DNA from 2 places in the Scandinavium sp. UTDF21-P1B genome. Region 1 is predicted to be linked to the other one. Evidence: predicted binding sites of a transcription regulator. Region 1 holds the regulator's gene; the other holds the start of a gene.
What was found. Region 1 encodes PurR, which represses purine synthesis genes. Its sites were predicted from a motif close to CANGCAAACGTTTGCNTG; they were not measured.
Positions count from the first base shown of each region.

Region 2: the regulator PurR is predicted to act here: its motif matches at 4,179-4,196, upstream of AB1287_RS07350 (amino acid aminotransferase).

Region 1 is NZ_JBFLVD010000010.1:119,468-126,721, reverse strand. Features, by position in the region: gene rnt (ribonuclease T) at 1-171, shown strand, start outside; gene AB1287_RS06250 (Grx4 family monothiol glutaredoxin) at 219-566, opposite strand; gene AB1287_RS06245 (C40 family peptidase) at 907-1,707, shown strand; gene sodB (superoxide dismutase [Fe]) at 1,829-2,410, shown strand; gene AB1287_RS06235 (MFS transporter) at 2,447-3,613, opposite strand; gene AB1287_RS06230 (YnhF family membrane protein) at 3,784-3,873, opposite strand; gene purR (HTH-type transcriptional repressor PurR) at 4,167-5,192, shown strand; gene punR (DNA-binding transcriptional activator PunR) at 5,210-6,121, opposite strand; gene punC (purine nucleoside transporter PunC) at 6,232-7,254, shown strand, end outside.
Region 2 is NZ_JBFLVD010000011.1:173,219-180,472, forward strand. Features, by position in the region: gene ldtD (L,D-transpeptidase) at 1-1,472, shown strand, start outside; gene AB1287_RS07340 (YcbK family protein) at 1,652-2,203, shown strand; gene AB1287_RS07345 (MBL fold metallo-hydrolase) at 2,219-2,866, shown strand; gene AB1287_RS07350 (amino acid aminotransferase) at 2,925-4,115, opposite strand; gene AB1287_RS07355 (porin) at 4,300-5,394, opposite strand; gene asnS (asparagine--tRNA ligase) at 5,997-7,254, opposite strand, start outside.

The DNA of each region.
Region 1 (7,254 bases):
GGTCAGACCGTGCTGTCAAAAGCGTGTATCACGGCAGGGATGGAATTTGACGGTACTCAGGCGCATTCGGCGCTGTACGACACTGAACAGACCGCGCAGCTATTTTGTGAAATCGTCAACCGGTGGAAACGTCTCGGCGGCTGGCCGTTGCCTGTCGCTGAAAATGCGTAATAAAAAAAGCGACCTGAAGGTCGCTTTTTTTTATGCTGCCAGCAGGATTACTCTGCCGCCTGCTCGTCGTCTTTATACTTCGCAGCCGTCTCTTTGATCAGCTGCTGCAGTTCACCGCGCTGATACATTTCGATCAGGATGTCGCAGCCGCCAACCAGCTCACCGTCAACCCAAAGCTGCGGGAAAGTCGGCCAGTTTGCGTACTTAGGCAGCTCGGCGCGGATGTCCGGGTTTTGCAGAATATCTACGTAAGCAAAGCGCTCACCGCAGGCAGACAGCGCCTGAACCGCCTGAGCAGAGAAACCGCAGCTCGGCAGCTTCGGAGACCCCTTCATGTACAGAAGGATTGGGTTTTCGGCGATTTGGGTCTGGATTTTCTCAAGAGTCGTGCTCATTGTCTTGCTTCCTCAAACTTCTTTTTTATGACTGTAGCTGCTAAGTGTAACGCCAACGGCAGCCGTCAGAAATAACATTTTGTTCACGCAAATGCATTTTACCTCTGACGCCGTAAAGTTGCCTTAAAAATATGTGTTTATCGGCAAACTCCGAGAACAACTTGAGCGTTTTTCGTGCGCCTTATGTCCGAATTGATGTAATTTTTTGCAGTTGCTAACGAAATGGATCATTCAATAGAAAAAGTGTATTAACAACCAAGGTTTTTATGCATTAGAATTGATGCGTTTTGTCAATCATACCCAGGCATGACTGTTTGCCTGCCTAACAGAGGAATGCTCAGTGGCGCGGATAAATAAAATCTCGATCACGCTCTGTGCTTTACTGTTTACATCGTTGTCGATTACGCCTTTGTCTCATGCGTCTGAACAGGCGCGGTCTTCCGCATCCCAGAAATCGCATCAGGCCAAGACGGACCGTAAAAAACGAACCAGCGGCAACAAAAGCAAAACCACTGCGAAAACAAAAACAACCAGCAAAAAGAAAACCACGCTCAAGAGCAAACCTGCTATTTCCGCCAGCAAAAAGACCTCCACGCGCAAAACCCACAGCCCCGCCCTGAAAACCGCTTCGGCAAAAATGGTGCAGAAATGCAGCGTTCGCAAGGGGCATAAAAAGAAATGCGTGACCGAGGAAGTCAAACCGCTGACCATTGCCGATGCGCATAAAGTCCGCGTGCAAAAAGCGCAGAAAACCGCAATGAATAAACTGATGGGCCAGATTGGTAAGCCATACCGTTGGGGTGGTACGTCGCCGCGCACCGGTTTCGACTGCAGCGGTCTGGTCTATTATGCGTATAAAGATTTGGTCAAGTTCCGCATTCCTCGCACCGCGAATGAGATGTATCACCTGCGTGATGCCCGGGCCGTTGAACGTGGTGAACTGGAAAGTGGCGATCTGGTCTTCTTCCGCACTCGTGGTCGCGGCACTGCCGATCATGTTGGCGTGTATGTTGGCGGCGGGAAATTTATTCAGTCTCCACGTACCGGGCGAGATATCCAGATTACCTCCCTCAGTGAAGACTACTGGGCCAACCACTACGTTGGTGCTCGCCGCGTAATGACGCCGAAAACCATTCGTTGATCCCCTGCCCCGTCGTTTCAGCGTCGGGGTAAGTTCCTCTTTAGCCACATCTTTTAATTTGCTACCCTATCCATACTCAATACAGGGTTATTGAGTCTTAAAATAATAGGGAGAATAAGCAATGTCATTCGAATTACCTGCATTACCGTATGCAAAAGACGCTCTCGCGCCGCACATTTCTGCTGAAACGCTGGAATACCATTACGGAAAACACCACCAGACCTACATCACCAACCTCAACAATCTGATCAAAGGCACGGCTTTTGAAGGCAAAACGCTGGAGGATATTGTTCGCACTTCTGAAGCGGGCGTGTTCAACAACGCCGCTCAGGTGTGGAACCACACCTTCTACTGGCACTGCCTGGCACCCAACGCCGGCGGCGAACCTGCAGGCGCTGTCGCTGCGGCCATCAACGAAAGCTTCGGCAGCTTTGCGGATTTCAAAGCGCAGTTTACCGATGCAGCCGTCAAAAACTTCGGTGCAGGCTGGACCTGGCTTGTGAAAAAAGCGGACGGCAAACTGGCTATCGTTTCCACCTCGAACGCAGGCACGCCGCTGACGACGGATGCAAAACCGCTGCTGACCGTAGATGTGTGGGAGCACGCCTATTATATCGACTACCGTAACGCCCGTCCGAACTATCTCGAGCACTTCTGGGCGCTGGTAAACTGGGAATTTGTCGCGAAGAACCTGGCGGCATAATGCCTGGCCCGGCGGTGCCTGCCGCCGGGCATATTATCAGTGGCTGGAATACGCTTCTTCAGGCTGGCGACGGCCGCTGAACAGCACCACCAGCAGCGCCACACCCGCGATAACCGCGCCCATCACTGGCACAAAACTGTAGCCCAGACCACCGGAAATAACCGCTCCGCCAGCAGCCGCGCCCAGCGCATTGCCCAGATTAAATGCCCCGATATTGACCGAGGACGATAGCCCCGGAGCTTCGTGCGCCACGCGCATAACGCGCATTTGTAAAGGTGGAACCACGGCGAACGTCGCAGCACCCCAGACAACCATGCTTATCGCTGCACCGATTTCGTTCTGCGCTACCCACGGAATCGCCACCATCACGGCAATCAGCAGCAGTAAAAAACCTTTCAGCGTGCCGGTCACCGAGCGGTCAGCAAACTTACCACCCAGATAGTTACCGATGGAGAACCCAACGCCAATCAGCACCAGCATTGCCGTAACAAACAGCGGCGACGCTGAGGTAATGTTGTGCAGCACCGGTGCGATATAAGTGTAAAGCGTAAACATCGCGCCAGCGCCCAGAACGGTGGTTAACAGCGCAGATAAAACCTGGGGACGCATCAGCACGGACATTTCCTGCTTCACATTCGGACGTTCACCACCGGTGCCTTTTGGTAATGAGAACCACAGGCTCATCATCGCCACCACGCCCAGACCGGTCGTTGCCAGGAATGACATACGCCAGCCGATGGTTTCACCCAGCCAGGTCGCTGCCGGTACACCGCCGATATTGGCAATCGTCAGCCCCATAAACATGGTTGCCACCGCGCTCGCCTGCTTGTGTTTGGGCACCACGCTCGCGGCCACAACAGATCCCAGACCAAAGAAAGCACCGTGGTTAAGGCTGGTGATGATGCGAGAGAGCAATAATGTGGTGTAGTCCGGTGCAATAGCCGACAGCACGTTGCCGAGCGTAAAAATCGCCATCAGAAAGATAAGCGCATTGCGGCGAGCGCGATGTGACAGCAGCAGAGTCATTAACGGCGCGCCAACCATCACACCGATTGCGTAAGCGCTGATCAGCATGCCTGCTACGGGAATCGAAACATCCACGCCTTTAGCGATAACGGGCAATAGCCCCATGGGCGAGAACTCGGTAGTGCCGATAGCAAATGCGCCGATTGCCAACGCCAGCAGTGGAAAATTGATTTTCATGTTACGACTCCGGTTAACCCTTTCCAGTAAAGGGCACGACAACAGAAGTCAAAAGCATGACATCAATCACAAAAAAACAGAAGTAAACAAAATGGCAAAAGATTTTTGCTAATTTGGTAACAATCAGACGGGGGTGGTGATGGAGGAAGAGGACTCTCCCTCCGGATAAATCAGTGTAACACCGCAGTCAGCCCGGCGGCGACAATGAGTGCCAGAGCGATCACAGTGGTCATCAGAGAGAGCTTCAGGTCGGTACTCATCAATTATTCTCCTTTTTATCCCCACAACAAAAGTGAGCCTGCTCATTTTTGCACACTTCAGGCTGAAAATCTTCCAGGTTTTAGAGCCATAGCGATTTTTCTCTTCCCCTTTGCCTCAGAATCAGACAAAATTCCACGCTAATTTAAAAGCGTACCAGCCATTGACCCCCTCCTGTCGTCCTGTGTCGTATCCCGGCGTACCGCAATTCAAATGAATTGTGTTAAGGGTGTGTAAAGGCAAACGTTTACGTGCCGGTCATCAGGCGTAAGGAAAGGGTCTGGAGTGAGAACGAATGGCAACAATTAAAGATGTAGCGAAGCGCGCAAACGTTTCCACTACAACCGTGTCACATGTTATTAACAAGACGCGTTTTGTCGCAGAAGAAACACGCAACGCCGTGTGGGCGGCAATCAAAGAGCTGCACTACTCCCCAAGTGCCGTAGCGCGCAGCCTGAAGGTCAATCACACCAAAACTATTGGCCTGCTGGCCACCAGCAGTGAAGCGGCTTATTTTGCGGAAATCATTGAAGCCGTTGAAAAAAACTGTTTCGAAAAGGGTTATACCCTGATTCTTGGCAACGCCTGGAACAACCTGGAAAAACAGCGTGCTTATCTCTCTATGATGGCGCAAAAGCGCGTCGATGGCCTGTTGGTGATGTGTTCTGAATATCCGCAGCCGGTACTCGACATGCTGGAAGAGTATCGCCATATTCCGATGGTCGTGATGGACTGGGGTGAAGCCAAAGCCGACTTCACCGACTCGGTGATCGATAACGCTTTCCAGGGCGGCTATCTTGCCGGGCGCTACCTGGTCGAACGCGGCCACCGCGATATCGGCGTGATCCCAGGCCCAATGGAGCGCAACACCGGCGCTGGCCGTCTGGCCGGATTCATGAAAGCCATGGAAGAAGCGCAAATTACCGTGCCGGAAAACTGGATCGTTCAGGGCGACTTTGAACCGGAATCCGGCTACCGCGCCATGCAGCAGATGATTGCGCAACAGCCACGCCCTACCGCGGTCTTCTGTGGCGGTGACATCATGGCGATGGGCGCACTCTGTGCCGCCGATGAACACGGCCTTCGCGTGCCTCAGGATATTTCGGTGATCGGATATGACAACGTGCGCAACGCTCGCTTCTTCACCCCAGCGCTGACCACCATCCATCAGCCAAAGGATTCCCTTGGGGAAGCCGCCTTCGATATGCTGCTGGACCGAATCGTCAACAAGCGCGAAGAGTCACAGTCCATTGAGGTCCACCCACGCCTGATCGAGCGCCGTTCAGTGGCAGACGGCCCGTTCCGCGATTACCGCCGCTAATCTCTGTGCGGAGCCGGTCAATCCGGCTCCTGCAGCCACTCTTTATTTAGCGTTTCGCTGTCCCCAAGATACTCCAGCAGCCAGCTCAGGGCCGGGGACATATCATTTTGCTGCCACGTCAGGCAGCATGCCGCATCCGGGAACGGGTTCTCAAGATCCAATGCCACCCACTCGCCGCTATCGATGTAAGGCCGTGCAAAATGCGTTGGCACCATTCCGGCGCACAGCCCTGCCGAAAGGCACGTTGCAGAAGATTCCCAGTCCGGCACCACGATACGCTTCTGATTATCCAGCAGCCAGGTGATGCGCTTAGGCAAAGAGCGGGAGGTATCCTCGCGCACCAGAGAAGGCCAGTTGCGCAACACCTCGTCGCTCAGCGGTCCCGGCATTTGAGCCAGAGGATGTTGATTCGACACCACGCAGCTCCAGCTCAGCATGCCCATATCGCGAAACGCATAGCGTCCACCGACCGGAATCGCCTGCGTTGCCCCGATCGCCAGCTCAACTCGCCCGTCCGACAGTGCATCCCAGACGCCGTTGAACACTTCCTGGAAAACGCACAGCTCCACGTCCTGGAAATGACGGTAGAAATCGACAATCAGCTGCCGGGTACGCTCCGGGCGCACGATGTTATCCACGGCAATGGCCAGATTGCCACGCCATCCGTTAGCGATCTGTTGGCACTGCTGACGGGTGATCTGCATTTTTTTGATAACAGACCGCCCTTCCTTCAAAAACCAGACGCCAGCGGGGGTGAGCTCCACGTCGCGATGACGTCGTTCAAACAGCGGCACTGCCAGCCATTCTTCGAGCTGACGCACGGTGTAGCTTACCGCTGAAGGCACGCGGTGCAGCTCCTGCGCTGCCGCGCTAAAGCTTCCGTTGCGGGCGACCGCATCCACCACTTCAAGGGAATATTCAGACCACATTTTCTGCCTGCAAAAATTTTGAATTCACCAGACAAATATTAGCGTTTCACAAGCGAAGTTGCACTCCCTACACTCAGCAGCCTGGTACACCTGCAATGAGAAAGAGAAAGATGATGCAACCTGGGAAAGGATTTTTATGCTGGCTGGGGGGCTTAAGCGTGCTCGGTTTTTTGGCAACCGACATGTATCTGCCCGCTTTTGCCGCGATTCAGAATGATTTACAAACCCCTGCAGCCGCCGTTAGCGCAAGCCTGAGTCTGTTCCTGGCCGGTTTTGCTTTCGCTCAGTTGCTGTGGGGGCCGCTTTCCGATCGCTACGGACGGAAACCCGTGCTGCTAATCGGCCTTGCCATCTTCGCTGTCGGCTGTATCGGCATGCTGTGGGTACGCGATGCCACGCTGCTGCTGGTGCTGCGCTTTGTGCAGGCCGTTGGCGTATGCGCCGCAGCCGTTACCTGGCAGGCAATGGTCACCGATTATTACCCAGCCCAGCGTACCAACCGAATTTTCGCCACCATCATGCCGCTGGTGGGGCTTTCTCCGGCGCTGGCGCCGCTGCTGGGCAGTTGGATCCTGCATCACTTCGAATGGCAGGCCATCTTCGCGACGCTGTTCGGGATTACGCTCCTGCTGATGATCCCGGCCCTGCGCCTGAAAAAACCGGCCCGGGAATTCCATCAAGAAGAAAAGCCGCTGACCTTTATGGCCCTGCTGCGCTCGCAGGATTATCGCGGTAACGTACTCATTTATGCCGCCTGCTCCGCCAGCTTCTTCGCCTGGCTTACCGGATCACCGTTCATTCTGAATGCAATGGGCTACGGCCCGACGGTGATCGGCCTGAGCTACGTTCCACAGACTATCGCTTTCCTGGTAGGTGGTTATGGCTGTCGCGCGGCGCTACAAAAATGGCAAGGTCAGCAGATGCTTCCGTGGTTGCTGATGGCCTTTGCCCTGAGCGTCGCTGGCACCTTTGCCGTCGGTCTCACCGCTGGCAGCTCGCTGACCGCCTTGCTCATCCCCTTCTGCCTTATGGCGATGGCGAACGGCGCAATCTATCCGATTGTCGTGGCGCAGGCGTTGCGTCCGTTCCCGCAGGCGACTGGTCGCGCGGCAGCGCTGCAAAATACGCTGCAG
Region 2 (7,254 bases), on a different contig from region 1:
GGGAGAACCGCGAAGCCGTTCAGGCGTTTCAGCAGCAGCTTGCCGAAGTGGCTATTGCTGGCTTCCAGCCTCAGTTTACGCGGTGGGTTGAACTGCTCACCGACCCGGCCGTCACCGGTATGGCGCGTGATGCGGTGCTTTCCGATGCGATGATGGGCTATCTCCATTTCATCAGTAACATTCCGATGCAGGGCAACCGCTGGCTGTACAGCGATAAGCCTTATACGCTTGCCACGCCCCCGCTGTCGGTCATCAGCCAGTGGCAGCTGGCGCTGGACAACGGCGCGCTGACGCAGTTTGTTGCAAGTCTTGCTCCGCAACACCCGCAATATGCTGCGATGCATCAGGCATTGCTGGCGCAGCTGACGGATTCGCGTCCCTGGCCGCAGCTCACCAGCACCACCAAACTTTCACCAGGCCAGTGGAGCAAAGATATTCCGGCACTGCGCGAGATCCTGCAGCGTACTGGCATGATGGATTCCACACCCAATATCGCGCTGCCGGGCGACGTGGTCAGCCCGTCTGCCCAGCCTGCAAAGAAATCTAAAGCCAACAGTGCCGCCCCCGCCGTTTACGACAGACAGCTGGTAGAGGCGGTGAAGCGCTTCCAGACATGGCAAGGCCTGGGCGCGGATGGCGTCATAGGTCAGTCAACTCGCGACTGGCTGAACGTCAGCCCGGCACAGCGAGCGGGCGTTCTGGCGCTTAACATTCAGCGTTTGCGCCTTCTGCCAGGTAAATTGTCGACCGGGATCATGGTAAATATTCCTGCCTACTCATTGGTCTATTACCTTGATGGTAATCAGGTGCTGGATTCCCGCGTCATCGTCGGGCGTCCGGATCGCAAAACGCCGATGATGAGCAGCGCGCTCAATAACGTGGTGGTCAATCCGCCGTGGAACGTGCCGCCGACGCTTGCGCGCAAGGATATTCTGCCGAAGGTTCAGAATGACCCCGGCTATCTGGAGCAGCACGGCTACACAATGATGCGCGGCTGGAACAGCAAGGAATCCATTAATCCTTATCACGTCGACTGGTCAACGATCACTGCCTCAAACCTGCCGTTCCGCTTCCAGCAGGCGCCGGGTGCGCGAAACTCCTTAGGTCGGTACAAGTTCAATATGCCGAGTTCCGATGCCATTTATCTGCACGATACGCCGAACCACAATCTGTTCCAGAAAGACACAAGAGCGTTGAGTTCAGGGTGCGTGCGCGTCAATAAGGCCTCGGAGCTGGCTAACATGCTGTTGCAGGATGCAGGCTGGAATGACACGCGCATCTCTGATGCGTTAAAGCAGGGAGATACTCGCTACGTGAACATCCGCCAGAGTATTCCGGTGAATCTCTATTATCTGACAGCGTTTGTTGGGGCAGACGGAAAGGCGCAATATCGTACAGATATTTACAATTACGATCTCACCGCGCGATCTGGCGCACAAATTTTGCCAAAAGCGGAAAAATTAATCAGATAAATGAAGACGTTCAGATAATCCAGGTGCCGTAAGAAGGAGTTGTGATGGGCCCAAATTGCTACAGGGCCCGGATTGACTGGGGTTAGGGAGCCTTGACGTCACGTCTTTCGGCGGTTAAGGTGCCCTTCGTGCGCCAGAAGTGCATAAATAACGACCACTGACTTGTAGACCTGATTATCATGGACAAATTTGACGCTAATCGCCGCAAACTGCTGGCGTGGGGTGGTGTTGCGCTGGGCGCAGCGGCCATTCTGCCGACGCCTGCGTTTGCCACCCTCTCGACACCTCGTCCGCGTATTTTGACGCTCAATAACCTGCACACCGGTGAGTCGCTCAAAGCGGAGTTTTTCGATGGCAGAGGCTATATTCAGGATGAATTAGCAAGACTGAACCATTTTTTCCGTGATTTTCGCGCGAATAAAATAAAATCCATCGATCCAGCATTGTTTGACCATCTTTACCGTCTTCAGGGACTGTTGGGGACCAACAAGCCCGTGCAGCTTATTTCCGGCTATCGTTCGTTAGATACCAATGATGAACTGCGCGCTCGTAGCCGCGGTGTGGCGAAACACAGCTATCACACTAAAGGCCAGGCGATGGATTTTCATATTGAAGGCGTTTCGTTAAGCAATATTCGCAAAGCTGCGTTATCTATGCGCGCCGGTGGTGTAGGATACTACCCACGTAGCAACTTTGTGCATATTGATACCGGGCCAGTCAGGACCTGGTAACGAAACAGGAGCATCATGAACTATCGTATTATTCCGGTAACGGCTTTCGCGCAAAACTGCTCGCTCATCTGGTGCGAGCAGACAAAACTTGCCGCTTTGGTTGATCCTGGCGGCGATGCTGAGCGTATTAAAGAGGAAGTAGCTGCCACAGGCGTCACGTTGATGCAGATTCTGCTGACCCACGGTCATCTGGATCATGTGGGCGCCGCAGCAGAACTGGCACAGCACTACGGTGTGCCGGTTATCGGGCCGGAAAAAGAAGATGAGTTCTGGCTCCAGGGGCTGCCGGCGCAAAGCCGGATGTTTGGCCTCGAAGATTGTCAGCCATTAACGCCAGATCGCTGGCTGAATGAAGGTGATTCGGTGAGCGTCGGCAACGTCAGCCTGCAGGTGCTACACTGCCCGGGCCACACGCCGGGCCACATTGTTTTTTATGACGCGGCTTCGCAGCTGCTGATTTCAGGCGATGTCATTTTCAAAGGTGGGGTAGGGCGAAGTGACTTCCCGCGTGGCGATCATGGGCAGCTTATCGATTCGATAAAACGTAAATTGTTGCCGCTGGGGGATGAGGTGAGCTTTATTCCGGGCCACGGCCCAATGTCGACGCTTGGCTATGAGCGTTTACATAACCCTTTCCTGCAGGATGAGATGCCGGTCTGGTAAATAGCTGACCCAAGCATAAATAAAAAAGGCCGCAAAGCGGCCTTTTTTATTGGCTGGGTTACAGCACAGCGACGATGGCTTCACACAGCGGCGCCATGTTATCCGGCGTCATTCCGGCAACGTTGATACGCCCGGAAGCAACGGCGTATACGCCGAACTCTTCACGCAGGCGAAGAACCTGCTCTTTGGTCAGGCCGCTGAACGAGAACATGCCGTTCTGTTTGGTGATAAAGCTGAAATCGCGATCCGCACCTTTCTCAGCCAGCGTGTTTACAAACAGCAGGCGCATACGCTGGATGCGCTGACGCATGTCGGTCAACTCCTGTTCCCAGATAGCGCGCAGTGCATCATTGCTGAGAATAGTTGCTACGACCGCCGCGCCGTGAGCCGGTGGGTTCGAGTAGTTGGCGCGAATGGCGGCTTTCATCTGGCTGAAGGCGCGATCGGCGGTTTCTGCATCAGCGCATACCAGCGTACAGGCACCTACACGTTCGTTATAGAGGCCGAAGTTTTTCGAGAAGGAGCTGGCAACCAGCAGCTCTTTGTGGACGACAGCGAAAGCGCGCAGGCCTTCAGCATCTTCTTCCAGTCCGCGGGCAAAGCCTTGGTAGGCGAAGTCAAACAGCGGCAGCCAGCCCTTTTCGACGGACAGTTTTGCCAGCTGCCCCCACTGCTCCAGCGTCGGATCGATCCCGGTCGGGTTATGGCAGCAGCCATGGAACAATACCACATCGCCCGCCTGCGCTTCGTTGAGGCTTGCCAGCAAGCCGTTGAAATCCAGTGCGTGTTGCTCGGTATTGTAATAGGTGTATTCACGAACCTCGAGACCCGCCGAGTTGAACACGCTTTTGTGATTCGGCCAGCTTGGGTTGCTGACCCACACGCGTTTTACGGCAGTGTTTTTAGCAAGGAAATCCGCCGCTACGCGCAATGCGCCTGTGCCACCAGGGGTTTGGGCGGTACGTGCACGTTTGTCGGTAACAATTACGTTGCCTTTTCCGAACAGCAGCTCCTGAGTGCAGCGGCCAAATTCCGGAATGCCATCAATGCCGAGGTAGTTTTTGGTGGTTTCATTTTCCAGCAGATAAAGCTCCGCTTTTTTTACGCTGGTCAGAACCGGGGTCTTTCCGGTTTCATCTTTGTAAACACCAATTCCGAGGTTGATTTTACCCGGACGGTCATCAGCACGAAACAGATCGGCAAGACCCAAAATGGGGTCGGCTGGGGCAGCTGTAATGTTCTCAAACATGACGAGGTTCCATTGTGGTTACGGAAGGGAAATCCGCTATCAGGTTAACGGGAGATTTACGAAAAGCCAACCGTTTGCACTAAAAAGCGAAGGGCTTTTCGAAAGTCACCATTTTTGACTGGCAGACATGAAAAAACAGGGCCGAAGCCCTGTTTTTCAAGCATATAACAAAGTGGCGTACTGATTAGAACTGGTAAGTCACACCGACTGCCGCCATGTCGTCATTGCCGTTGATGCCGCCAACAGACTGTACGTAGTCGCTGTCTTTGTCGAGCAGGTTGATGTAGTAGTCAGCCCACACGTTGAAGTTTTTGTTGAAGTAGTAAGTACCGCCAACCTGGATGAATTTAGCCAGGTCTGCATCGCCACCACCGAAGGTGCCAGAGGCTGGCAGGTCTTTACCTTTAGTCTGAACGTAAGAGATAGCTGGACGCAGGCCGAAGTCGAACTGATACTGTGCAACCACTTCGAAGTTTTGGGTTTTGTTGGCGAAGTTGCCTTCATTGTCCAGAGTGGTGTTCAGTGTTTCAGCGTAGGTTGCTGCCAGGTAGATGTTGTTCGCGTCATATTTCGCACCCAGACCCCATGCCTGAGCGTGGTCACCGTTACCATCCTGTTTCTGGGCGATAGTACGGTTAGCATTGCTGTAAGAACCGACTACGCCGAAGCCTTCACCGAAGTCGTAACCCAGGGAGTAGCCTACGCCGTCACCGTTAGCAGCTGTTACATCGCTACGCTCGTTTTTACCCTGGTACTGTACGCCGAAGTGCAGACCGTCAACCAGACCGAAGAAGTCGTTGTTACGGTAGGTCAGCAGACCGGTGCTACGGCTGGTCATGAAGTTGTCAACGTGGTTACCCGCCCAGGTCATACCGGAGAAGGATGGTGCCATATCGGTGTAAGAACCCACATCGTAAACGATGCCGTAGTTACGACCGTAGTCGATAGCACCCGCGTCAGCGATTTTCAGACCTGCAAAGGCCAGACGGTTTTTGTTCGCCTGAGAACCTTCTGGGGTGTTCGCCATCGCACGGTATTCCCACTGGCCGTAACCGGTCAGTTGGTCGTTGATCTGAGTTTCGCCTTTGAAACCGATCTGAGCATAAGTGCCATCGGTGCTGCTGGTATTGTCACCAGAAGTAACGAAATCATGCTCGCCGTTAACTTTGCCGTAGAAGTCCAGCTTGTTACCGCTTTTGTTATAGATTTCTGCTGCGTTTGCCGCACCAGCTACCAGCAGGGCAGGGATCACCACTGCCAGAATATTGCGCTTCATCATTATTTATTACCCTCATTGGTTTTTTTATTGACACTCGCCACTGCCGCCAATGAATTCCGTCAATAAAAATTTACGGAACTATTGATGAGAGTTTGGTGTCTTTCTGTGTCTGACAGGCATATTTCCATTCATGACACCGTTTCGCTAGCCGGAAAGTGCTACAAAGGTCGTAACTGAGTAACAAAAAGAAATAATATGTAATAAATTGTGTAAAACAGGGAACTTTGTGAACCACCTCAAATTTCCTCGTCGACCGCTGAATTAATCATCGAACCGTTATCTATCTATATGAAATGCTTATTTTAATTTTTAATAAGGGCTTTTCTTATCTAAGAATGCTTCTCATCTCACTTTTTCTTATGACGCAAAGTTAGCTTTTCGTGCGCGTTGCTGATGGTTACTTCGTGTGCTAAGTGAATGTGTTTTACTTAAGCGCCACTGGAGTAATGCGGGAAATATGTGCGGAATTATTACAGGACATGGGGTGTAACATTTTGGTTAAGATATGCGGTTGACCTTTAACTTTGTAGAAATTTGTTAACAAAACCTGACACAGGCCAAAAAAAGCCAGCACAGGTGCTGGCTTTCGATACTGAGTAAAATCAGAAGCTGGCGTTGCGCGGGGTGCGCGGGAATGGAATCACGTCACGTACGTTCTGCACACCGGTCACGTAAGCAATCAGACGCTCAAAACCAAGGCCAAAGCCGGCGTGCGGTACGGTGCCATAACGGCGCAGGTCACGATACCAGCCATAGTCTTCCTTATTGAGGCCCATTTCAGCCAGGCGCGCATCAAGCACGTCCAGACGCTCTTCACGCTGCGAACCACCAATGATCTCACCAATGCCCGGAGCCAGAACGTCCATTGCGGCGACGGTTTTACCGTCATCGTTAAGGCGCATATAGAAAGCCTTGATGTCTTTCGGATAGTTTTTCACGACGACTGGCGCTTTAAAGTGTTTCTCTGCCAGATAGCGCTCATGCTCGGAAGAAAGATCCACACCCCAGAACACCGGGTTCTCGAAGGTCTGACCGCAGTTTTCAAGGATGGTGATCGCGTCGGTGTAATCCACCCGGGCGAAGTCCGCTTCCACGAAACGTTCCAGACGGGTGATTGCATCCTGGTCAACGCGCTCGGCGAAGAACTTCATGTCATCAGCACGTTCTTCCAGTACCGCCTTGAAGACGTACTTCAGCATGGCTTCTGCCAGTGCGGCGTTATCTTCCAGATCGGCAAACGCCACTTCTGGCTCCAGCATCCAGAACTCTGCCAGATGGCGGCTGGTGTTGGAGTTTTCCGCACGGAAGGTTGGGCCGAAGGTATAAACCTTCGACAGCGCACAGGCGTATGTTTCGGCGTTCAGCTGGCCGGAAACGGTCAGGAAAGACTCACGGCCAAAGAAATCTTTGTCGTAATCTACTTTGCCCTGGTCGTTACGCGGCAGGTTTTCCAGATCCAGCGTCGACACGCGGAACATCTCACCCGCGCCTTCAGTATCGGAGGCGGTGATCAGCGGGGTAGACACCCAGAAATAGCCCTGTTCGTGGAAGAAACGATGTAATGCTTGCGCCAGGGTGTGACGTACGCGAGCCACTGCACCAATCAGGTTGGTACGTGGACGCAGATGCGCGACTTCACGAAGATACTCAATGCTGTGACGTTTCGCAGCCATCGGGTAAGTGTCCGGATCTTCGACCCAACCGGTCACTTCAACCTGAGTGGCCTGAATTTCGAAGCTCTGACCTTGACCCTGAGATGCCACGACTTTGCCGGTGACAATCACGGAGCAGCCGGTGGTCAGGCGCAGGATTTCCTGATTGTAATTGGGCAGAGAATTATTGATGACGGCCTGTACTGGA